Regions from separate parts of the Nocardia higoensis genome, predicted to be linked through region 2. Evidence: predicted binding sites of a transcription regulator. Region 2 holds the regulator's gene; the other holds the start of a gene.
What was found. The regulator HspR, encoded in region 2, represses chaperone genes until heat shock. The targets are predictions, from matches to a motif close to ANNTGAGTNNNNNNNACTCANNT.

Region 1: the regulator HspR is predicted to act here: its motif matches at 4,268-4,290, upstream of lon (endopeptidase La).

Annotation. Positions count from the first base shown of each region.
Region 1 is NZ_JADLQN010000003.1:368,607-376,016, reverse strand. Features, by position in the region: gene IU449_RS19580 (hypothetical protein) at 1-6, opposite strand, end outside; gene IU449_RS19575 (hypothetical protein) at 233-568, opposite strand; gene IU449_RS19570 (MFS transporter) at 737-1,990, opposite strand; gene IU449_RS19565 (PLP-dependent cysteine synthase family protein) at 1,987-3,102, opposite strand; gene IU449_RS19560 (hypothetical protein) at 3,219-3,746, opposite strand; gene lon (endopeptidase La) at 4,370-6,784, shown strand; gene IU449_RS19550 (NAD-dependent epimerase/dehydratase family protein) at 6,819-7,410, opposite strand, start outside.
Region 2 is NZ_JADLQN010000003.1:38,576-45,985, reverse strand. Features, by position in the region: gene dnaK (molecular chaperone DnaK) at 1-675, shown strand, start outside; gene grpE (nucleotide exchange factor GrpE) at 672-1,364, shown strand; gene dnaJ (molecular chaperone DnaJ) at 1,402-2,565, shown strand; gene IU449_RS18120 (heat shock protein transcriptional repressor HspR) at 2,565-2,960, shown strand; gene IU449_RS18115 (FAD-binding oxidoreductase) at 3,321-4,493, shown strand; gene IU449_RS18110 (FAD-binding oxidoreductase) at 4,500-5,282, opposite strand; gene IU449_RS18105 (FAD-binding oxidoreductase) at 5,354-6,514, opposite strand; gene clpB (ATP-dependent chaperone ClpB) at 6,991-7,410, shown strand, end outside.

The sequences.
Region 1 (7,410 bases), 330 kb from region 2:
CGACATCCTGGAGGTCCCCCTTCAACCGATCTTGTGAACTAGCTCGAAGCCTCACATTCTCATTGCCCTGATCGGGTGTCAACGCGCGCCGTCCCGGTGCCGCCGATCGTCCGGGTGCCGGGTGGCGGTCGGTGAACTGGACCAGGCGCCCCGGTGGTGAGCGCCTGGTCCACGGTGTCGGGCACTGCTCGGCTTTCCGAGGTCAGCCTCGTACCGTCCGAGCGGTGCTCGGTCAGCGGGTCACGGAGACACTGACACCGGGAGGGCTTGCGACCGGTTGATCGATCACCACCACCAGCGCGGAGCCGGGCGTTCGGGCTGCCTGGGCGGCGAGCCGGGAGATGTTGTCGCCGAGTAGCTGTTTGGCGTACGGAGTGAAGTTGGGCGGCAGGGCACCCAGGACCGGGCCCAGGTTCAGTGCGGTGATGGCTGCGGCTTCGGCCTGAGTCAGCTGCACGGTGACCGTGCTGTCGGAGGGGGTTACCGATACTGCCGCCGCAGGCGCGCTCGTCATCAGGAGCGCGCTGAGCGGGGCGGTGAGGACGGTCAGTGAGGCGAACAGTTTCACAGTATTCCTTTGCTGTTGTGATCGAACACGATGGATTCGGGGTTGAGCCGACCGGGACGTGCAGAGGCGGCTCATTCGAGAGACGAAGTCGGCGTCGGCGGATCAGCCGGTGCGATGGCGGGGTCTGCGGCGCAGAGATCTCGGCGCGCCGACCACCGAGCCGATCGGTCAGACCCGAGCGTGCTCCGGCTGGGGGTGTTGCGCGGGCCGGGACCGGTCGAGGCGATGCAGTGCCAGTGCGGAGACGACGCCGAGTGCGGTGAGGCCGAGCCAGACGAGGATTTCGGCACCTGCTTCCCGCGCGGCGCCGAGGACGGCTCCAGTGGCGAGGTTCCCGAGCAGGATGCCGACACCGACGATGGTGTTGTAGAAGCCGTAGTGGGTTGCTACGAGCCGGTTTCCGGCCAGCGAGACCACGCTGTCCATTTCGAACGGGAACACCGTGGCCGTGCCGATGGCCAGCAACGCCGCCGAGATCAGCAGCGCGGCGTAGGCGGCGACGGTGCCGAAGGTGCCGACGCCCGGGACGATCGCCAGTGGGAGGAACGCGAAGGCGAGGACACACATGCCGATCACCAAGGAGCGCCCGTTACCGAAGCGGTCGGCGAAGAACGCGGTGATGCGCAACTGTCCGGCGATCGCCACGATCGCGGACACGACGAACATGGCGGAGACCAGAGCCTGTGCGTGGTCGCCGGCCATGACCTCGGCCTGCAGCGGCAGCGCCAGGTAGGTCTGGAACGACAACACATAGGACCCGATCATGGCGATGGAGAACCAGACGAATCGGCGATTGCCAGCGACGGTCCGCCAGTCGTGGAGTACCGAGTTCTTCTGCGGAGCCTCGAGGGTGTGCCGGTTGGGTAGTGCATACAGTTGCGCCACCGTCAGCGTGGCGAAGACCACCGCCGCGGCCCCGGCGGTGGCGCGGAAGTCCAGGGCCATCAGCGCCAGGCCCACCAGCGGTCCGGCCAGGATTCCGGCCTGGTAGAACACGTTGAACACGGCGAAAGCCTCGACGCGGCGTTCCCCGGTATCGGCGGCCAGGTAGGCCCGGACCGCCGGATTGAACAGTGCGCCCGCGAAACCGGTCGCGGCCGAGGCAAGCAGTAGTGCCGGTAGTGATTCCGCGAAGACGAGCAGCGCGAAGCCGCCGGTGCGCAGCAGGCATCCGGCGACGATGAGCGGTTTGTAGCCGAGCCGGTCGGCGAGGGTCCCGCCGATGAGGAACATGCCCTGTTGGGAGAAGTTGCGTACTCCCAATACCAAGCCCACGGCCCAGGCTGCGAGGCCGAGGGGTCCGGCGAGGTACCCGGCAAGATAGGGCATGAGCATGTAGAAGCCGAGGTTGATGCCGAACTGGTTGATCATCAGCAGGCGTGCGGGCAGGTCGAAGCTGCGGAATTTTCCGAGCAGGGTCATGGCGCCACCTCGGAGGAGGCAGGGCGGGGGCGCGGGTCGACCACGGTTGTGCACCGGGTCCAGTTCTGCACTACCCGCTGCCCGGGGTGGTCGATGATCTCGGGGCCGAGCGGGGGTTCGGCGTAGAGAAGTCCGTGCTCGGCGCAGTAGGCGTCGTTGTAGACGGTGTCGAAATAGCGGTGCGGCCCGTCGGGGAACACTGCGGCGATCCGGGTGTCGGCGTCGTGGGTTCGTGCCACCCATCCGGCCACCAGTGCCGCTGCGCCCACGCTCCAGCCGCCGCTGGCGTAGTGGGTCGACGCCAGCGCGCGGCAGGCCCATACCGCGTCGGCGGGGCCGACCCAGTGCACTTCGTCGAAGGCGCCGTAGTCGACGTTGGCCGGGTAGATGCTCGAACCCAGACCACGCATCAGGCGAGGTTGTGCCGGTTGGCCGAAGATGGTGGAGCCGACGGTGTCCACACCGATGAGCTTCATCTCCGGCTGGAACCGTCGTAGCACCCGGGCCACTCCGGCGGAGTGGCCGCCCGTGCCGACTGCGCAGACCAGCACGTCGACGCCACCGACCTGGTTCATCAACTCCAGTGCCAGCGATTCGTAACCGGCGACATTGTCGGGGTTGGTGTACTGGTCCGGGCACCACGACCCGGGTTCGGCCGCCAGCAATTCCTCGACCCGTTCCCGGCGCGCCTGCTGCCAGCCGCCGACCCGGTGGGGTTCGGTCACCAGCTCGACCTCGGCCCCATAGGCGGCCAGCATTCTGGAGACGATCGGTTCCAATCCGGGATCGGTCACTACTGTGGTCGGATGCCCGGTGACAATCCCCGCGAGGGCCAGGCCGAGGCCCAGGGTTCCGCTGGTGGATTCGATGATCCGCGCTCCGGGCGCCAGATCGCCGCGTATCTCGGCTTGCCGGACCATATGGAGGGCAGGTCGGTCCTTCATTCCGCCCGGGTTCGCGCCCTCGAGCTTCGCCCAGAAGCCCCGGTTCGGAGGTGCCAATGGGGCCCCTATCCACTGCACCGGGGTGTTACCGATCAATTCGTGGGGAGAACGGGCACGAAGTAGCGCCTCGCCCCAGGGTTCGGTGAGGTCCGTGAGGGTCCCGGACATGACGACATCGTCCATGGGTGTCGCTTTCTGTATGTGCGCGCGATGCGGCGCAGACGATTTCGAGCAGCAGACACCGGCCGCGCGGCCCTGTGGGCCGTCGGCCTGGCGCTGGCCTGTCAGCGTCTGGAGATACAGAAATGGGTCAAGATGTCGCGGCCACCGAGAGAGGTCAGTGGGACGGTGGAGAGGGAAAAGGTGGCCGGGGTAGGTGCGCCCTCGACAGCCACGTGTCCGCCCTGATCGGAAGCGACGCGAGCTTTCGCGGTATCGGATCCGGCGACAGCGAAGTCGTTGGAGGCCAGGTGGCGGGCGTGTGGTTGTTCGTCGGGCCCGCCGGGCGCGGAGCAGAACTCTGCTTCGGCAGCGCTGAAAGCCGCGGCGCCGGAGGAGGAGGTGGTCGTCTGGTGAAGATAGTCGCGTTCGCCATCGCAGCCGGCCAGCGAGAACACCAGCATCAGGATCGCGGTCACCCAGGTCACGACGATGCGGCGGTGCAACCGAGGCCGACCATCCGCCGGAGTTTTCGACTGACGCCGCATCGCTACCGGGTGCAGAGCTGTTCTCTCCGCAGCTGTATTGCCGCGGCCGACCTGCCCGTTCGACGTGTCGCCATTCGTGCGGGAAAAGAATTGCGCTCGGGTCACCGCGCTGGGTCCCATTCCGCGAGGTGCTGCCGCAGGCAGTCCTCGAGTACCTCGTTCACCGCGCGGCAGGTCGTGAAGGAACGGCCGAAGCGGGCCTTCGATATCGCCGGGGTCGGGAGCACACACAGTGTGCCGGGTGAACCGGAGCGGGTGGCGGACACGGGAGAACCATAGATGCCCACGCGCCCGCCTTGTGTGTCCGTGATCACCTTCCCTGATCATTCTCAGTAACTTCTCAGTCACCCTCCCATAACACGATTCGTGTAACGGCGAGGTGATCGTGACAAAGCCGAATCGAATTGCGCGAGGGGTATTTCGGCGTTGCGATCAGACGCTGGCCCGTCCATTCGGAAGCCCGGCGGGTGGCCGGTTCGGAAGCGTCGCTCGGCATCGGGGCGGCGCACGAACGCCGACAACCCGGCCGCCCCAGTCCGAATGAGGGATCGATATGGCGGATGAGAATCTCCGGATTCGCTGTCGGTGAACACCGCCACCAGAAGGAACAATGCGAAATCCCGGTGGGTTGAGTAGGTATCGCTCAACTCTTTGGAGGGATCGAAGACGTGACTACACCCCGTGATCTGCCGGTGCTGTTCCTGACCGATCCGATCGTGCTGCCCGGCATGGTCGTGCCCATCGAACTCGACGAATCCGCGCAGGCCGCGATCGACGCCGCGCGCGCCGCGCAGACCGACGCCGTGCTGCTCGCACCCCGCCTGCCCGAGGGCTACGCCGCCTACGGCGTGATCGCGACCATCGAACAGGTCGGCCGGATGCGCGGTGGCACGCCCGCTGCCGTGCTCAAGGCCGAACGCCGCGCCAGGATCGGCCACGGCGTCACCGGGCCCGGCGCGGCGCTGTGGGTCGAGGCCGAGCCGGTCGAAACTCCGCCCGCCGACGGCCGGACGAAGGAACTGGCCGCCGAATACAAGAAGCTGGTGATCTCGGTGCTTCAGCGCCGGGAGGCCTGGCAGCTCATCGACGCGGTCGACCAGTTGACCGACCCCTCCGCGATCGCCGATACCGCGGGCTACGCCTCCTACCTGTCCGCCGAGCAGAAGCGCGAATTGCTCGAAACCCCGGAGCCCGCGCAGCGGCTGACCTCGCTGATCGAATGGACCAAGGCGCACATCGCCGAGTCCGAACTCACCGAGAAGATCGGTGAGGAGGTCCGCGAGAACATGGAGAAGACCCAGCGCGAATTCCTGCTGCGCCAGCAGCTCAACGCCATTCGCAAGGAACTCGGCGAGGACGAACCCGACGGCGCCGAGGACTACCGCACCCGCGTGGAGCAGGCCGACCTGCCCGGCGCCGTGCGCGAGGCCGCCGTGCGCGAGGTCGGCAGGCTGGAGCGGACCAGCGACCAGAGTCCCGAATCCGGCTGGATCAGGACCTGGCTCGACACCGTGCTCGAACTGCCGTGGCAGGACAAGACCACCGACAGCACCGATGTCGCCGCCGCTCGGGCGGTGCTCGACGCCGACCACCACGGGCTCGACGAGGTCAAGGACCGGATGGTCGAGTACCTGGCGGTGCGGGCCCGGCGAGCGCGCCGGGGGCTGGAGGTCGTCGGCGGCCGCGGCTCCGGCGCGGTGCTGGTACTCGTCGGCCCTCCCGGTGTCGGCAAGACCTCGCTGGGTGAATCGGTGGCGCGGGCGCTGGGCCGGAAGTTCGTGCGCGTCGCCCTGGGCGGTGTGCGCGACGAGGCCGAGATCCGCGGTCACCGGCGCACCTACGTCGGCGCGATGCCGGGCCGGATCGTGCGCGCGATGAAAGAGGCCGGGTCGATGAACCCGGTGGTCCTGCTCGACGAGATCGACAAGGTGGGCTCGGATTTCCGCGGCGACCCCGCGGCGGCACTGCTGGAGGTGCTCGATCCGGCGCAGAACCACACCTTCCGCGACCACTACCTCGATCTGGATCTGGATCTGTCCGACGTGCTGTTCATCGCGACCGCCAACGTCATGGACACCATTCCCGGTCCGCTGCTGGACCGCATGGAGCTGATCACGGTCGACGGCTACACCGAGGACGACAAGGTGGCCATCGCCCGAGACTTCCTGGTGCCCAGGCAGCTGGAGCGCAACGCGCTGACCGCCGAGGAGGTCGGCGTCACCGAGGCGGCGCTGCGCGAGATCGCCGCGAACTACACCCGGGAAGCCGGGGTGCGGCAGATGGAACGGCTGATCGCGAAGGCGCTGCGCAAGGCGGCCACTCGCCTCTCCGAGTCGGAGTCCGGCGTGGCGGCAGGCAGTTCCGAGTCCACCGATCCGGATGCCGTCGCCCCCGCGATCGAGGCCGGATACCGCCCCGAACTCGGCGACGACGACGTGATCGTGGGTGAGAACGCCGGTCCGGCAACAGTTCCCGGCTCACTGACCATCGATGTCGGCGACCTGGTGGACTACCTGGGCAGGCCGCGGTTCACCCCGGATTCGGTGGAACGCACCGCTGTGCCCGGCGTGGCGACGGGTCTCGCGGTCACCGGTGCGGGCGGCGACGTCCTCTACATCGAGGCCAACGCCGCCGAGGGCGAGCGCTCGCTCACCCTGACCGGGCAGTTGGGCGAGGTCATGAAGGAGTCGGCGCAGATCGCGCTGACCTACGTGCGCTCGCACCTGGAAGAGATCGGCATCGAGCCCTCGGTGCTGGACCGCAATATCCACATCCACTTCCCGGCGGGCGCGGTGCCCAAGGACGGCCCGTCCGCGGGCGTCACCATGGTGACCGCGCTGGTGTCGCTGGCCCTGGGCCGTCAGGTCCGCGCCGACGTCGGCATGACCGGCGAGGTCACGCTGAACGGCCGGGTGCTGCCCATCGGCGGGGTGAAGCAGAAGTTGCTCGCCGCCCAGCGAGCGGGTCTGACGACCGTCTTCATTCCCGCCCGCAACGAGCCGGACCTGGACGAGGTGCCCGCCGAGGTGCTCGACGCGCTGGACGTGCGCCCGGTCGCCGACGTGGCCGACATCCTCGCCTACGCGATCGAGCCGGTCGCCGAACCGGCGGTCGAGGGTGCGACGCTGGCGGCAACAGCCTGATCGATCGCCACCCTGTGGCAGACCGGATATGTCGTCAGATGGCCGCGGACCCGGTGTGTTCCGCGGCCATCTCCGCCAACACGTCGTCGACGGGGGTGGGGGCGACATCCAGCGCCTTCATGGTGAACGACGCGTCGAGGATGTTCGGCCGGTCGTACAGGTACAGCATCTCCGGGATCTCCGCCATGACCGAGTCGGACCGTCCGATCTCCTCGAGCTCGGCCCTCGTCATCGCATTCAGCCGCGGGTCGGGGACACCGGCCGCGGCGGCCAGTCGTGCTGCGAGTTCGCGCACCGGCGCCTCGGATGTCGAGGGCACATGCCAGGCACGTCCCCAGGACTGCTCGTGGCGTGCCGCGGCCACGAGAGTGCGCGCCGCATCGCCTGTGTAGGTCCAGCTGTGTCGCGCATCGAGGTCACCGGGATAAGCGGCAGGCGATCCGGCCAGCACATGCGCGCCGACCATGAGTGTGAACGGCGAGTAGGCGCCTGCGCCGAGGAAGTCGCTCGCTCGGACCTCGGTGACGCGCAACCGCCCCGCGTCGTAGGCGGCGCGGGCGTCGTTCCACATCTGCGCCCGCACACGGCCTTTGACACTGGTCGCCGCCATCGGAAGGTTCTCTGTC
Region 2 (7,410 bases):
ACCATCCCGACCAAGCGCTCGGAGACCTTCACCACCGCCGACGACAACCAGCCCTCGGTGCAGATCCAGGTCTTCCAGGGTGAGCGCGAGATCGCCGCGCACAACAAGCTGCTCGGCTCCTTCGAGCTCACCGGGATCCCGCCGGCCCCGCGTGGCGTGCCGCAGATCGAGGTCACCTTCGACATCGACGCCAACGGCATCGTGCACGTGACCGCCAAGGACAAGGGCACCGGCAAGGAGAACACGATCAAGATCCAGGACGGCTCCGGCCTGTCCAAGGAGGAGATCGACCGGATGGTCAAGGACGCCGAGGCGCACGCGGCCGAGGACAAGGCCCGCCGCGAGGAGGCCGAGACCCGCAACCAGGCCGAGTCGCTGGTCCACCAGACCGAGAAGTTCATCGCCGACAACACCGACAAGGTGCCCGCCGACGTGAAGGCCAAGGTCGAGGCGGCCATCGGCGAGGCGAAGGAAGCCCTCAAGGGCACCGACATCGCCGCGGTCAAGGCGGCCGTGGAGAAGCTGGCCACCGAGTCGCAGGCGCTGGGCCAGGCGATCTACGACGCTCAGTCCGCCGACTCCGCCGCGTCGGGTGATTCCTCGACCGGCCAGGCCGACGACTCGGTCGTCGATGCCGAGGTCGTGGACGAGCCTGTCGACACGGAGAAGAAGTGACCGAGAAGGAGCCGATCACCGTGGTGGACAACCGCAAGATCGACCCCGAGACCGGTGAGGTCCGCACGGCGGGCGTGGACGAGCAGTCCGCGCCCGATCCGGCGGCCGACGGTGCCGCGACCGCAGCGCCCCCGGAGGCCGAAGTCGTCGAGGTCGAAGCCGAGTCCGTGGCAGACACGTCCAAGGCGGGCATGTCCGCGGGCGATGTCTCCGGTGAGCTCGCCGAGCGCACCGCCGACCTGCAGCGCCTGACCGCCGAGTACGCCAATTACCGGCGTCGGGTGGATCGGGACCGCAAGGCCGCCGTGGATGCCGCCAAGGCCGCCGTGGTCACCGAACTGCTCGGTGTCCTCGACGACCTGGACCGGGCCCGCGCGCACGGCGACCTCGAGTCCGGGCCGTTGAAGTCGGTGGCCGACAAGCTCGTCGAGGCCCTGCGCAAGCAGGGGCTCGAGGAGTTCGGCACCGAGGGCGACGCCTTCGACCCGACGCTGCACGAGGCCGTGCAGCACGAGGGTTCGGGTCACGATCAGGTGCTCGGCACGGTCATGCGGAAGGGCTATCGGTTCGGCGAGCGGGTGCTGCGGCACGCGCTGGTCGGCGTGACCGATGGCGTGGCGGACGCGACCGCGAAGGTCGCGTCGGACGGAGCAGGGGCATCGGATGAAGATGCCGCGAACAAGGATTGACATATCCGGCGCGACGAGCGGAAGGAGGGACTGACCGATGAGCCAACGGGAGTGGGTCGAGAAGGACTACTACAAGGAACTCGGCGTCTCCTCCTCCGCCTCGCAGGACGAGATCAAGAAGGCGTATCGCAAGCTCGCCCGTGATCTGCATCCGGACGCGAATCCGGGGGACACCAAGGCCGAGGAGCGCTTCAAAGCGGTCAGCGAGGCCCACGCGGTGCTCTCCGACCCGGCCAAGCGCAAGGAGTACGACGACACCCGCAGGCTGTTCGCCGGCGGCGGCTACCCCCGCGGCGGGTTCACGCCCGGCGGGGCGGGCGGCTTCTCGCAGGAGTTCAACCTCGGCGACATCTTCGGCGCCGGTGGTTCGGCGGGGGACGGCGGGCTCGGCGACCTGCTCGGCGGCCTGTTCAACCGAGGCGGCGCCCGCACCGGTGGCAGCAGGCCGCGCCGCGGGTCCGACGTGGAGACCGAGACGACTCTCGGATTCCGCGAAGCCGCACAGGGTGTCACCGTCCCGCTGCGGATGACCAGTCCCTCGCCGTGCACCACCTGCCACGGCAGCGGTGCGAAGCCGGGGACCAGTCCGCGGGTCTGCCCGCTGTGCAACGGCACCGGTGCGATCAGCCGCAACCAGGGCGCGTTCGGGTTCAGCGAACCCTGCGACGGCTGCCGGGGGACCGGTTCGATCATCGACGACCCGTGCGTGGACTGCCATGGCAACGGCATCCAGAACCGGACCCGCACCATCACGGTGCGGATTCCGCCCGGCGTCAGCGACGGGCAGAAGATCCGGCTGGCGGGCCAGGGCGAAGCCGGCCTGCGGGGCGCGCCGTCGGGCGACCTGTACGTGACCGTGCACGTCAGCCAGGACAAGGTCTTCGGCCGCAACGGCGACGACCTGACCCTGGTCCTGCCGGTCAGTTACGCCGAACTGGTTCTCGGCACCACGGTGTCGGTGCCGACCCTGGAGGGGCGCGTCGGGGTGAAGGTGCCGCCGGGCACCGCCGACGGCCGGACCCTTCGGGTGCGTGGGCGCGGTGTGCCCAAGCGCGGCGGCGGAGCCGGTGACCTGCTGGTCACCGTCAAGGTCGCGGTGCCGCAGAAGCTGGACGACGCCGCCGTCGAAGCGCTCGAGCGTTATCGTGAGGCGGAGAAGGCCGCCGGATTCGATCCGCGGGCGGGATGGGCAGGTGCGTGATGTCCGACGATCCGAAGGCGTCCGCCGGGGCGCGAGCCGAGTTCTTCATGATCTCGGTCGCGGCCCAGCTGGCGGGCATGCACGCGCAGACACTGCGCACGTATGACCGGCTGGGGCTGGTGACGCCGCAGCGCACTTCGGGCGGCGGGCGCCGGTACTCGGCCAGGGACGTCGAGCTGCTGCGCGAGGTGCAGCGGCTGTCCCAGGACGAGGGCGTCAATCTGGCGGGCATCAAACGCATCATCGAGCTCACCAACCAGGTCGAGCGCCTCCAGGAAGAGGTCGCCGAACTGCGAGCCGAGCTCGAGCGGGCCAGGGCGGGCTACCGGCCCGACCTCGCGCCCTCGCAGCGCAGCACCGCGCTGGTGGTCTGGAAACCCCGCCACCAGCGCTGAACGTCGACGAAAGGGCCGGGGCCGCGCCGAACGCGCGCCCCGGCCCTTCGTCGTTCGCAGGGCGGTCACAAAATTAGCCGAACGGCTGCTGCCACGGTCCGGGCCGACCAGTCTGCCGGAAAAACGGAGTCTATCGGGATCGTGGTCTGTTATATGGCGTGAATTTCCACGCCTTTCATGTTTCGGCGGAATTCGGTGCGCGCTGTCGTTTGTTATCGTTCCGTTGCCCAGCCCCCTCGCCTACACTCCTTGTGTTATCGGCTGCTGTCGAGTGCGCCGCACCACGTGCACTTCGAGCCCGGCAGCGCAGCACTCGCCGACGCTGTCAGTGTTCGAATGCGAAATGAGGTTGTGGCGCCAATGGATTCGCGGACCGTCGCTTTGATCAGAACTACCTTCAAGGCGGTGGCAGCGGAAGAGGACGGGCACGAGCGCCTGGCCAAGGCGTTCTACGCCACCTTGTTCGCCAACCATCCCCCCGTGCGCGATCTCTTCCCCGCCGCGATGGACGTGCAGCGTGACCGGCTGGTCAACGCCATCTCCTACGCGCTCGACCAGCTCGAGGACCCGGACGAGCTGATCCCCTTCCTCGCCCAGCTCGGTCGTGACCACCGCAAATACGGGGTCCGCGGCGAACACTACGTCGCCGTGACCACCTCGCTGAAGTCCGCGGTGCGCCGGTTCGCGGGCACCGAGATGTGGACCGACGAGGTCGACCGTGCCTGGGACGAAGGGCTCCAGCTCATCTCCACCACCATGCTCGGCGCCGCCGAACAGGAGTCCGCACCAGCGGTATGGTCCGGCCGGGTGGTGGAACACAGAGCGGTACTGCGGAATCTGTCGGTCATCCGGCTCCGACTCGATCAGCCGATGGAATACGCCGCGGGCCAGTACATGAGTGTGCAGATTCCCTCGCGCCCGCGCATGTGGCGATATCTTTCCCCGGCGGTACCGTCGAATCCTCAGGGCGAGATCGAATTCCACGTTCGCGGCATCATGGGTGGCTGGGTGAGCCCGGCGATCATCAGTCAGACGCGGATCGGCGACCAATGGCTGATCGGCTCCCCGCTCGGTGCGCTCGGCGTCGCGCGAAATGCCAGACGCAAGATGCTGATGGTCGGCTGCGGCACCGGCATCGCCCCGTTGCGCGCCCAGTTGCTGGAGATGGCGCAGCGGCGCAGCAATCCCAAGGTGCACCTGTTCGTCGGCGGCCACCACCCGTGCGATCTCTACGACCTACAGATCCTGAACGCGCTGGCGACGGAGCACGGTTGGCTCACCGTCACCCCGGTCGCCGAGAGCGAGGAGAACCCGTGGTGGTTCTACCGCGCCCCGGGCGAGCCGGAACCACATTTCCCGGGCTTACAACCCCGGCTGATCGGGCAGATCGGCAAGCTCGTCGCGGAGGCGGGCCCGTGGACCGATCACGACATCCAGATCGCCGGCTCCCCGTCGATGGTGCAGACCACCCGGTTCCGGCTCATGTCGGTCGGCGCGCGGGCCGAGGACATCCGCCACGACCCGATGTTCTGAGCCGGGTCACATCCCTTCGTACTGAATGGCCCCGCGCGGGGTCCCGGTCTCCACCAATCGGTCGACCGTCGCCCTCGTCATCGCGGGCGAGCCGCACACCAGCACCTGATGGTGATCGAACGCGCCGTGCGAACCGACCACATCGGCCAATGTGCCCTCGAGCAGATCGTCGGCCGGGAAGTCCACGTCGACCTCGGCCCGTGCGTGCTCATACCATTCGTCGGCCCAGTTGGGGTCCGAAAGCCGATCGACGACAGGAACCACGGTGAGCCAAGGTAATTCGGCCGCCAGCAGCACCAGCATGTCCGAGGCATACAGATCGCGCGGGCTGCGTCCGCCCACGAACAGGTAGGTGTGCGGCGGCTGCGGCGCGCGGGCCAGCTCCAGGATCTGCGCGCGCATCGGCGCCAGCCCGGTACCGCCCGCGATCATGACCACCTCGTCGCCTTCCGGATCGACGTGGAAGGTGCCCGCCGGCGCGCTGATCCGCCACTCGTCCCCGGCCTCGGTGTCGGCGACCAGGCTGCCGCTGAGCCACCCGCCCGGCACCGTCCGCACGTGGAACTCCAGCTTTCCGTCCAGCGAGGGCGGCAGCGCGGGGGAGAGCCTGCGGCGCACGCCGGGCTGCCCCGCGGTGCGCACCTCCACCGACTGCCCGGCGCGGAACGGCACGAACTCGCCGATCAGCCGGATGACGGCGATGTCGTGGCGTAGGCGATGGTGCCCGACCACGGTCGCCGTCCACTCGCTCTGCGCGACACCCTGATCGAGCGCCCCAGGCTCTGTCATTCGAACCGCTCCGTCATCCCGAACTCCTGTCCGCGCGGTCCGGCCGCGCTCTCCCGTCCGGCGATCATGCCCTATGCGATCGGGTCGCTGCTGATGATGTGCTCGGGGGTGCCGACCGCGATCAAGGCCCGCCGGGTGTCGGCGATCATCGACGCGGACCCGGCGATCTGGATCTGCCGGTCCTCCCACGCTCCGAAGCTGGCGACGACCGCGCCCAGGTTGCCGATCAATGTGCGGTGCATGCCGTAGGGCGCGTCGGTCGGCGGGTGCGGGTACCACCACGGATTGGTCTTCTGCTCACACACCGGCACGATCGTCAGCCACGGGTTGCTCTGCGAGAGCTGCCACATGTTCTCCACGTCGTACAGATCGCACGGGTAGCGCCCGCCGATGAAGAAATGCACCCGCGGATTCACCCCGCGCTGGCTCATCTCGATCAATTGCGCGCGCAACGGCGCGATACCGGTGCCCGAACCGATCAGCAGCACATCCTTGCCGCTGTCGCGGTCGATGTGCAGGCCACCGAGCGGTCCGCCGATCAACCAGCGATCACCCACCTGGGTTTCGTTGACGATCGCCGGGCTCACCCAGCCGCCACGCACCTTGCGGACATGGAATTCGATCTCGCCGTAGGGATTCGACGGAATGGCGGGCGAGAAATACCGCCACATCTTGGGCCGCTGCGGCACCGCGACCGGCACGTACTGTCCGGCCTGGTAGGGCACCGGGGTATCGGATTGCAGCCGCACGATCGCGAGATCGTCGAGCACCCGCCGATGCCCGACCACGGTCGCCTCCCAATACGGCTGGGATTTGTCGGAGTTGGCGCCGATCGCCATGGACGCCGAGATCAAGATGCACACATCCCGCCAGCCCTCTTCCAATTCTCTGGTCCAGGCCGGGCCGTTGTAGGTGCGGAACGCTTCCAGCAATGCGACCCCGGCCAAGTCGTAGTGCTCGGCGGTGACCCCGTATTTCCGATGGTCGCGGGCCAGTTGCTCCAGAAAGTTCTGCGCCCGGTCCCAGTCCTCGAGGTGGTCGAGAACGAAAGCGATCGCCGTCGCCAGCCGCTTGGGCTGCATATCCATGGCGGGGGGGAAGAGTTCGCGAAGCCCTGCGTTGTGAGCGAACATATGACCATAGAACGCACTGATCAACCGCTCGGGTCCGCTCGGTGACTGAATCACCGCACGGAGATTGGCGCGGACCAGCGCTGCCGAACGCGCATCCACGACAGGAGCTTCCTTTCTTCCCGTTCATCTGCGCATTCTTCGGTCACGTGCGCAGGGACCGCCGTGATCCGGCGGTCCATCGGCTCCCAGTATCCCTGAAAAACCGCCAGGTCGGGTGGACGGATTTCAGACCGCCCCACCGACGTGCGGGAGACCCCGGCTTCCCGGGCTACCGGTGCCTCGACCACGCTGCCTTCCACCGTCGACGGGACCACTGACGGGGGATGGGACGTGGTACGACGAACGGCCGGTCTGCAAGTGAGGCAAGTCACCTCGAAAGAGATTCGGCTATCACGCGAGAGAAACGGCCTACCGGATGTCGCGCGGCGTAGCGTGAAGGCTGTTGACCTGCTCATTTGCCGAATCGGCCGGGTGTGCGAGGGGCGGCGAGAATTTATAACTTGAGCGGAACAGACTCAACTTCGTATACGTTGAAGCAAGCAACACAACCGCACACGACCTCGAGAGGTGATGAGGTGGACTCGTTCAATCCCACCACTAAGACCCAGGCGGCTCTGACCGCCGCACTGCAGGCCGCCTCGGCCGCGGGGAACCCGGAGATCCGTCCGGCGCACTTGCTGGTGGCGTTGCTCGATCAGACCGATGGCATCGCGGGTCCGCTGCTCGAGGCTGTCGGCGTGCAGCCCGCGGCGGTACGGCGCGAAGCCCAGGATCTCGTCGATCGGCTGCCGCGCGCCACCGGTGCCACCACGCAGCCGCAGCTCGGCCGCGACGCGCTGGCCGCGATCACGGCCGCCCAGCGCCTGGCCACCGAGCTCGGCGACGAGTACGTCTCCACCGAGCACGTCATGGTCGGCTTGGCCGCGGGTGATTCCGACGTGGCCAAGCTGCTGGTCGGCCACGGCGCGCCCGCCGACGCGCTGCGCGAGGCGTTC